Methylobacterium mesophilicum SR1.6/6: one gene and its partner. The protein of the gene in region 1 binds, or shares a complex with, the protein of each later gene. Links are inferred from orthologs where the notes say so. Each region holds a gene or a part of one and is shown on either strand. Other genes may lie near its edges.

Region 1 (5,283 bases):
TCTGGAGAGCATCGATCACTCACATGCGAGACTGAATAATAGATAGCCGATTTTAGTCGTTCCAGAAAATATACTCAGATCAATTAAGCAAGTTGAATATTAATATCTGATCAAATATAAGCAGGTTTCATGATTTAGTCCTGCTTTATGAATCGTCATGTCTTGACATGATCAATCGCTTAAGATCTTTTTTATGCACGATGACGATGGTCAGGCCAGAGTGCCTCCCGCCGCCAGTCGTCGATCCAATTTCGGGGCCTGAAGTCCGTGCTACGCCTGTCCAACATCAAAATTCTGCCCAAGCTGGTGGCCGTCATCGCCTTGATCAGCGCCATCGTCGGGGGCTGTATCTGGTACGCGCAGTCACGGATGACGACGATCGATGACGGGTACAGCCGCTTCATCGTCAACGAGGCGGCAGCCGTGGCCGAGGTACGGCGGCTCAATCGCCTGATCGTCGAGCTCAACTACGGCGTCTACCGGATCATCGCGGAGACCGCGCCGGATCAGATCAGCGCGGCCAACGACACCTTCGAGATGACGGTGCCCAAGCTGCAGGCGCTGATCCCGGCCCTTCGCGCGCACGCACCGACCTTCTCGGAGACGATCGACACGCAGGCCGCACGCATCGAGCGCTACCTCCGCGACGTGATCGAGGTGCGCCGGCTTGGCACCGCCAACCAGAACGCGGACGCGATCGCGCTGGTCCACTCGGCGATCGACCCGGTATTCTCCGGCCTGCTGGCCGACGGCAACAGGCTCGCCGACGAGATCAAGGCCTATATGGAGAAGAATTCGGACACCCCCACCGACCAGACCAACGCCACCCGCCGCACCCTGATCGCCATCAGCGCGATCGGCATGCTGGCCGGCCTGCTCGCGGCGGTCTTCATCGCGACGGTCGGCATCACGCGTCCGCTGGATCGCCTCGTTTCGGTCCTTCAGCGCAGGGCACAGGGCGAGATCGACGCCGGGATCAAGGAGGCGGCGCGCCGGGACGAGATCGGGGCGGTCGGCAAGGCGGTCGAGGGCATCAAGGCCATGGTCGCCCGCAAGGCCGCCGAGGAGGCCGAGGTCAAGCGGCAGGCGGACGAAGCCGCGGCAGCGGAGCGCAAGCGCACCATGCTGGAGCTGGCCGACGGGTTCGAGCGGGCGGTCGGCGGTATCGTCGGGATGGTCTCGTCCTCGGCGACCGAACTGCAGGCGACCGCCCAGACCATGACCGCCTCGGCATCCCAGACGGCGAGCCAGTCGACCACCGTGGCGGCGGCGGCCGAGGAGGCCTCAGCGAACGTCCAGACCGTGGCGGCGGCGGCCGAGGAGCTGGGCACCTCGGTGCAGGAGATCGGCCGGCAGGTCCTGGGCTCGGCCGACCTGGCGCAGACGGCGGTCGGCGAGGCGGACGAGACCCAGCACCTCGTGCAGGCCCTTAGCCAGGCGGCGACGCGGATCGGCGACATGGTCGGGCTGATCTCGAACATCGCCGGGCAGACCAACCTGCTGGCGCTGAACGCCACGATCGAGGCGGCCCGCGCCGGAGAGGCGGGACGGGGCTTCGCCGTGGTCGCCGCCGAGGTGAAGGAACTCGCGCAGCAGACCGCCAGGGCCACCGAGGAGATCAGCCAGCAGATCGGGCAGATCCAGGGCGTGACCGGTCAGGCGGTCTCCGCCATCGACGTGATCGCCGCCCGGATCCGCGAGATCAACGGGGTCGCGACGACGATCGCCGCCGCGGTGGAGGAGCAGGGCGCGGCGACGCAGGAGATCGTCCGCAACGTCTCGCAGGCGGCCACTGGCACGGAGCAGGTGACGAGCAACATCGGCGGCGTGGCCAAGGCTTCCGAGGAGACCGGCGCGGCGGCAGCCCAGGTGCTCGGAGCGGCGGGCGCGCTGTCGCGCCAGTCCGAGCATCTCGGCGCCGAGGTCTCCCGCTTCCTCGGCAAGGTCCGGGCGGCCTGAGCCCCGCTCAGGCTCCGATCCGCAGCACCTCCGTCCGGTCGCCGGCCTGCACGAAGGCGTCCGGGTCGGCGCCGGTCATCCAGACCTGCCCCGGCAGGGCCTCCAGCGCCTCGAACAGGCCGGCGCGCCGCCGCGGGTCGAGATGGGCCGCCACCTCGTCGAGCAGGATCAGGGGCGCGATGCCGCTCATGGCCCGCACCAGCCGGGCGTGGGCGAGGACGAGACCGATCAGCAGGGCCTTCTGCTCGCCCGTGGACGCCGTGCCGGCGGGCACGTCCTTGGGGCCGTGGCGGACCACGAGGTCGCTGCTCTGCGGCCCGATCAGCGTGCGCCCGGCGGCCCGGTCCCGGTGGCGGCCATTGCGCAGGGCGAGGCGGAAGCGGTCCTCGGCCTCGATGGCCGGCCAGACCGCCACGAGGTCGTCGAGGTCGCCCTCCAGGCGGATCGAGGCCCAGGGGAAGGGCTGCGCGTCGTCCCGGGTCTCGGCGATGAGCCGGTCGAGGCGCTCGGCGGTCTCCCGGCGGGCGAGCGCCACGGCGACACCCAGCTCGGCGACCTCCCGCTCCACCGCGTCGAGCCACCGGTCGTCGTCGGGCCGTTCCTCCAGCAGGCGGTTGCGCGAGCGCAGCGCCCGCTCCATCGCGGACACCCGCGCCCCGTGGCCGGCATCGACCGCCAGCACGAGTCGGTCGAGGAACCGGCGCCGGTCGCCCGCCGCGCCGCGGAACAGCCCGTCGAGGTCCGGAGTCAGCCAGACCACCCGGAGGAACTCGCTGAACGCCACGGGCGAGGAGGCGGGGGCGCCGTCGATGCGGCAGAGCCGGCTCGTGCGACCGTCGAAGCCCGGCGGCTCCAGCCCGGTTCCGAGCCGGTGCTCGGCGCCATCGCGATCGAGGGTGAGCGAGACCGCGAAACCGCCCGGACCGCCGGTGCGCGCCATGGTGGCGAACTCCGCCCGGCGCAGGCCGCGGCCCGGCACGAACAGGGAGATCGCCTCCAGCAGGTTGGTCTTGCCCGCGCCGTTCTCGCCGACCAGCGCGACGAACCGGGCCGCGGGGGTCAGTTCGAGGTCGGCGTGGTTGCGGAAATCGCGGGCGATCAGGCGGGTGACGCGCAGATCCGCCCCGTCGGGCTCGATCCGCGGATCGAGGATATTGCTCATCGCGGAACCGAGGGGTTGAGACGCACCGCGCTCAACAGTCCATTGCTGTCTGACATCCCATCCAATCACCTCATCCTGAGGTGCCCGCTTCAGCAGGCCTCGAAGGAGGGCTCCAGGATCCACATCGCCATCTGGAGGCCTCCTTCGAGGCCTCCGCTGTGCTCCGGCACCTCAGGATGAGGGCAGGAACGGGAGTAGCGCCGCAGCTTCACACCCGCATCGGCATCAGCACGTACAGCGCCGGCGCGCCCTCGCGGTCCTGGATCAGCGTCGGCGAGCCCGGATCGGCGAGCTTGAACAGGGCGGTGTCGCCCTCGAGCTGCGCGGTGATGTCGAGCAGGTAGCGGGCGTTGAAGCCGATATCGAGGTTGGCCGCCTCGTAGTCGACATCGAGTTCCTCGGTGGCGCTGCCCGAATCCGGGTTGTTCACCGAGAGCGCGAGGCGTCCCTCGGCGAGGCCGAGCTTCACCGCGCGCCCGCGCTCCGACGAGATGGTCGAGACCCGGTCCACCGCCTTGGCGAAGGCGTCGCGCTCGACCGTCAGCCGCTTGTCGTTGTTGGCCGGGATCACCCGCTGGTAGTCCGGGAAGGTGCCGTCGATCAGCTTGGAGATCAGCGTCAGGCCGCCCGCGAAGCGCAGGCGGATCTTGGCGGGCGAGAGGTCGACCGCGACACTCTCGCCGCCGTCGTCCAGAAGCTTCTGGATCTCGGCGACCGCCTTGCGGGGCACGATCACCCCCGGCATGCCGACGCTGCCCTGCGGGGCCGGGATCTCGACGCGGGCGAGGCGGTGTCCGTCGGTGGCCACCGCCCGCATCACCGGTCCGCCCTCGGTCTCCAGCGTGTGCAGGTAGATGCCGTTGAGGTAGTAGCGCGTCTCCTCGGTGGAGATGGCGAACTGGGTCTTGTCGATCAGGCGCTTGAGGTCGGCGCTCGCGATCTCGAAGCCGTGGGGCATCTCGCCGGCGGCGAGATCGGGGAAGTCGCCTTCGGGAAGGGCGCCCAGCGCGAAGCGCGAGCGGCCGGAGCGGATCGTCATCTGGCCGGATTCGCCGCCGGTCTCCAGCGAGACCTGCGCGCCCTCGGGCAGCTTGCGGACGATGTCGTAGATCACGTGCGCCGGCACCGTGGTGGCGCCGGGATCCGACACGTCGGCCGGGACGCTCTCGGTCACCTCGATGTCGAGGTCGGTCGCCCGGAGCTGGAGCCCGGAGCCCTCCGAGCGCAGGAGCACGTTGGACAGGATCGGGATCGTGTTGCGGCGCTCGACGACCCGGTGCACGTGGCCGAGCGACCTGAGCAGGGCCGCGCGCTCGACAGTGACTCTCATCGCAGTACTCAAGTGGTGGGGACGGCGCCGCGGCCGGCATCCGTCGCGGAATATGGCCGTTCAGCTTGGCGAAGGGGACCGGGGAACGCAAGGCCGGCGCGTGTGCGCCGCACAGCGAGCTCGGATCCGAAAGCAGGCCGCGGGTCGGGCGCCCAGGTCAGAGGCCCATGCCGAAACCGGCATACCTGCGCGGGCCGGGCCGTGCGAAAGCGCCGCAACCGACCCGAATCCCTGCCGTCCTCACGATCATGCTTCAGACCATCGACAGCGCGCCCCCCGCGCGCGCAACCCCGAGTGCCACCCCGAGCGCCGGCCGCATCCTCGCTGCGAGCTTTGTCGGCACGGCGATCGAGTTCTTCGACTTCTACATCTACGCCACCGCAACCGCCCTGGTGATCGGCCCGGTCTTCTTCCCGGCCGGGGCGCCCGGCGTGCAGCAGCTCAGCGCCTTCGCGACCTTCGCGATCGCCTTCATCGCACGCCCCGTGGGCGCGGCCCTGTTCGGGCATTTCGGCGACCGCGTCGGCCGCAAGGCGACCCTGGTGGCCTCGCTGCTGATCATGGGCATCTCCACGGTCCTGATCGGCTGCCTGCCGACCTACGCCTCGGCGGGCTGGTGGGCGCCGGCGGCCCTGAGCGTCCTGCGCTGCGGGCAGGGGATCGGGTTCGGCGGCGAATGGGGCGGGGCGGCCCTGCTGGCCGTCGAGAACGCGCCGCCCGGTCGGCGGGCGTGGTACGGCATCTTCCCGCAGCTCGGCGCGCCGGTCGGCTTCATCCTGGCCAATCTCGGCTTCCTGGCGCTCAGCTTCGGCCTGTCGCCCGAGAGCTTCCA
Region 2 (4,388 bases), 4.0 Mb from region 1 along the record:
GAAGGCGAGCCCGGGCAGGGCGCGCAGCCGGGCGGCCGCCGCGACGGGATCGATGAAGGGGATCTCTCGGGTCCACATGACCGGGTTCGGGCTATCGTCCTGGGCGCGGGTGGGGCGGATCGTGTCACGCTGCCGTCGCACAGGCGATGCCGCGGGGGAAGCGGCAGTTGCACGCAGGGGCCGCCTCGGAGGCGCAGACGGGGCGCGCGCCCGACGCAGGCCGCCGTTCCGCGTCTTCATGTGGGATCTCAGGACCGGCGCGCAAACGCCTTCCGAACAGCCAAGTTTCCGGCTCGACGTCAGACTCGCGCACGAGGCCGGTCACCCCTGCGGCGGCCGGTCTCGCGCCGGGGGCCGGGAGCCTGTATAGAAAGCGCGACCCCGATCCTTTTCGTCCTCAGCTCCGGGCGACCGACCTTCGGTCGCCGGCCGGGACCGCCCGATCCGAAGGCCATGACCGCCACGCCCGCCCCCCGCGGCCCCGCTCCCGGAGCCGCCCCCAAAATCTCGTTCGTCTCGCTCGGATGTCCGAAGGCGCTCGTCGATTCCGAGCGGATCCTCACGCACCTGCGGGCCGAGGGCTACGAGCTGGCGCGCCGGCACGACGGGGCCGACGTGGTGATCGTCAACACCTGCGGCTTCCTCGATTCGGCCAAGGCGGAGTCGCTCTCGGCCATCGGCGAGGCCATGGCGGAGAACGGCCGGGTGATCGTCACCGGCTGCATGGGCGCGCAGCCGGAGGAGATCCGCGAGAAGTACCCCGACCTCCTGGCGGTGACCGGGCCGCAGGCCTACGAGTCGGTGGTGGCGGCCGTCCACGAGGCGGTGCCGCCGGCCCACGACCCGTTCCTCGACCTCGTGCCGCCCCAGGGGATCAAGCTCACCCCGCGCCACTACGCCTACCTGAAGATCTCGGAAGGGTGCAGCAACCGCTGCAGCTTCTGCATCATCCCGTCTTTACGCGGGAACCTCGTCAGCCGCCCGGCCGCCGACGTGCTGCGCGAGGCCGAGAAGCTCGTGAAGGCCGGCGTGAAGGAGCTGCTGGTCGTCAGCCAGGACACCAGCGCCTACGGGGTCGATATCCGCTACAGTGAGAGCCCGTGGCAGGACCGCCAGGTCCGCGCGAAGTTCTACGACCTCACCAAGGAACTCGGCGCGCTCGGGGCCTGGGTCCGGCTGCATTACGTCTACCCCTATCCGCACGTGGACGAGGTCATCCCGCTGATGGCCGAGGGCAAGGTGCTCCCCTATCTCGACATGCCGCTCCAGCACGCGAGCCCGTCGGTGCTCAAGCGCATGCGCCGCCCCGGCAACCAGGAGCGCCAGCTCGACCGGATCCGGAGCTGGCGGCAGACCTGCCCGGACCTCGCGATCCGCTCGACCTTCATCGTCGGCTTCCCCGGCGAGACCGAGGCCGAGTTCGAGGAGCTGCTGGCCTGGCTGCAGGAGGCCAAGCTCGATCGGGTCGGCTGCTTCGAGTACGAGCCGGTGGCGGGCGCCACCGCCAACGCGCTCGGCGACCTCGTGCCGCCGGCGGTGAAGGCCGAGCGCAAGCGCCGGTTCATGGAGACCCAGAACGGCATCGCGCTCCGGCTGCAGCGGGCCAAGGTCGGCAAGCGGCTGCCCATCATCGTCGATGCCGTCGAGGGCGGGGTCGCGAAGGGCCGGTCCAAGGCCGACGCGCCGGAGATCGACGGGAATGTCCACGCCGCCTTCCGGCGCCCGGTGCGGGTCGGCGACATCGTCACCGTGAAGATCGACCGGGCCGAGGCCTACGACCTGTACGGCAGCGTCGCCTGACGGCGGCCCCCGTCTTTGCGAGCGCCGCGAAGCAATCCAGGGTGACGCTACGCTGCCGGGAGGTCCCGCTGCCCTGGGTCGCTTCGCTGCGCTCGCGATGACGGGCGCGGACAGGACTCCTGTTGAGCCCTGACCAATACACCTTGACCCCACCCTCCCGCCGCCGTCTCTGGAACAGAGCAGGAACTCACGGCGGATCTCCGAGGCAGCGATGGATCCGGAGGTCGCGCTCCGAAAAATCATCCACATCGACATGGACGCGTTCTACGCCTCCGTGGAGCAGCGCGACGATCCCGCCCTGCGCGGCCTGCCGCTGGCGGTGGGCGGCTCCCGGGAGCGGGGCGTGGTGGCGGCGGCGAGCTACGAGGCGCGCCGGTTCGGCGTCCGCTCGGCCATGCCGTCGGCCACCGCAAGACGGCTCTGCCCGGACCTGCTGTTCGTGAAGCCGCGCTTCGAGGTCTACCGGGCGGTCTCCGACGAGATCCGCGCGGTCTTCGCCCGCCACACGGCGATCATCGAGCCGGTCGCCCTGGACGAAGCCTATCTCGACGTCACCGAGAATTTTTTTGGACTCCCGACCGCGACGGCCGTCGCCAAGGCGATCCGGGCCGAGATCCTGGAGCGCACCGGGCTCGTGGCCTCGGCCGGGGTCTCGTACAACAAGTTCCTCGCCAAGGTGGCGTCCGACCACAGGAAGCCCGACGCCCTGTTCGTCATCACCCCCGCCATGGGGCCCGACTTCGTGGCCGCCCTGCCGATCGGCCGGTTCCACGGCGTCGGCCCGGTCACCGAGGCGAAGATGAAGCGGCTCGGGATCGAGACCGGGGCGGATCTGCGCGCCTGGACGGTCGAGCGGCTGCGCGAGACCTTCGGCTCCGCGGGGGCCTACTACCACGCGGTCGCCCGCGGGATCGACGAGCGGCCGGTGCGCGCCCACCGGGTGCGCAAGTCGATCGGAGCGGAGACCACCTTCTCGGACGACACCGCCGCCTTCGAGATCCTGGCCGCCCGGCTGGCGCCGCTGTTCGACAAGGTCTGGGCCGGGGCCGACGCCAAGGGCATGCGCGCCCGGACCGTGACCCTCAAGCTCAAGTTCTCGGATTTCGCCCAGGTCACCCGGGCGAAGTCGCTCCCCGGCCCCGTAGCCGACCGGGCCGGCTTGGAGCGGATCGGCCTCGACCTGCTCGCCGGCCTGTTCCCCCTGCGGCGCAGCGCGCGGCTGATCGGCGTGTCGCTGTCGGGCTTCGCGCAGGACGAGCCGGACGGGCCGCTGCAACTCGGGTTAGAACTCTGACGCAGAAGTCAATTTCCGGCTGCAAGTCCTAGTCTATGACCCGGCGCCTATTGTGCGATGTCGCACTTTCGCACCGGCAAGACGTCTCCAGATTGCCGATACGGCGTGCGGCGCCGTACGGATAGGCGCCGCCGGACCTGAACCCCTGCGAGGACCCGCCTCATGTCGAAGCCTGCTTCCCTGGTCGCGGCCTGTGCGCTGACCCTGGCCGCCTCGGCCGGTGCCGCCTTCGCGGACGGCAATTCCGAGTTCAGCGCCTCCAATACGGCCCTGCTGAGGGGCTACACCGCGAGTCCCGGTCGCCTCTATGTGCCGACGACCGGTGACGAGGCTCGGCTCGTGACCGGCTCCGTCGGTACATCCGCCCGCTCGCCCGTCCTGCGGCAGGAAAAGGCACCGGACCGCGTGCCCGTCCGCTGAACGAGCCGCAGATCCGGGCGCTCGTCCAACGCCCGGTGAGGCCGATCAGGCGTTCTTGCGCGGCCGGTGGTCCGGGTCGATGCCGCCGTCGAGCTTCGTCTCGTTGTCCACGTCGCCTTCGAAGGTCGAATCCGCCTGCAGATCCGCGGGATCGGCGCCGCTCATACCCTTCGAGGTGCCGATACCGGGATTGCCCTTGAGATCGGCATCCGTGGGCGTCTCGGTCTTCGGGTGCTTGCCTGACATACTGGCTCCTTGCGGGTGCTGCTGGCAGGCCAACGCCTCGGGACGGAGGCGGTCTCACGCGTCCCGTGCGGCGGTTCGCCTCCCGTACCTGGAGGAGCTCAGCCAAGGCTCAGCCGATCTCCGCCGCCGCGATCCGGCGCACGCCCGCCGCGTCCATCCGCGCCCAGGCCTGCGCGAGCGACCCGTCCACGTCGATCCCCCGCACCGCATCCTCCACCACCCAGACCTCGAAGCCCGCGTCGCTTGCGTCCAGCGCGCTCCAGGCGACGCAGAAGTCGGTGGCGAGCCCGCACAGGGCGACGCGGGTGATGCCGCGCTCCCGGAGCGCCCCGGCCAGCCCGGTGCGGGTCGTCCGGTCGGCCTCCAGGAAGGCCGAGTAGCTGTCGACCCGGGGATCCAGCCCCTTGCGAACCACGAGGCTCGCCCGGTCGGTGGCGAGGTCCGGCGCGAACCGCGCGCCCGGGCTGCCCTGCACGCAGTGCCGGGGCCACAGAACCTGCGGTCCGTAGGGCAGCGCCACGGTCTCGAACGGCGCCCGCCCCGGATGGGTGTCGGCGAAGGAGACGTGGTCGGCCGGGTGCCAGTCCTGCATCAGCACCACGTGCCGGAAGCGGTGCTGGATCGCGTT

The links. The genes of interacting proteins can lie anywhere in the genome.
Region 2: the proteins of dnaN (region 1) and dinB are in contact, whole or in part, in a solved structure (PDB 1OK7), measured with the Escherichia coli proteins. The link is inferred for Methylobacterium mesophilicum SR1.6/6 from one-to-one orthologs.

The regions. Positions count from the first base shown.
Region 1 is NZ_CP043538.1:4,221,934-4,227,216, forward strand. Bases 2,391-5,283 are described here. They hold dnaN (DNA polymerase III subunit beta), read right to left. Parts: upstream 4,452-5,283; coding sequence 3,330-4,451; downstream 2,391-3,329. Other genes in these bases: recF (DNA replication/repair protein RecF), read right to left, coding at 2,391-3,121; MMSR116_RS20270 (MFS transporter), read left to right, coding at 4,700-5,283. Also shown: MMSR116_RS20255 (methyl-accepting chemotaxis protein), read left to right, coding at 268-1,959; more of recF, read right to left, coding at 1,967-2,390. UniProt on the Escherichia coli protein: Confers DNA tethering and processivity to DNA polymerases and other proteins. Acts as a clamp, forming a ring around DNA (a reaction catalyzed by the clamp-loading complex) which diffuses in an ATP-independent manner freely and bidirectionally along dsDNA.
Region 2 is NZ_CP043538.1:219,375-223,762, reverse strand. Bases 1,082-4,052 are described here. They hold dinB (DNA polymerase IV), read left to right. Parts: upstream 1,082-2,011; coding sequence 2,012-3,094; downstream 3,095-4,052. Other genes in these bases: pncA (bifunctional nicotinamidase/pyrazinamidase), read right to left, coding at 3,870-4,052; MMSR116_RS01030 (hypothetical protein), read right to left, coding at 3,560-3,760; MMSR116_RS01035 (hypothetical protein), read left to right, coding at 3,257-3,514; rimO (30S ribosomal protein S12 methylthiotransferase RimO), read left to right, coding at 1,082-1,800. Also shown: pabB (aminodeoxychorismate synthase component I), read right to left, coding at 1-78; more of rimO, read left to right, coding at 454-1,081; more of pncA, read right to left, coding at 4,053-4,388. UniProt on the Escherichia coli protein: Poorly processive, error-prone DNA polymerase involved in translesion repair and untargeted mutagenesis. Copies undamaged DNA at stalled replication forks, which arise in vivo from mismatched or misaligned primer ends.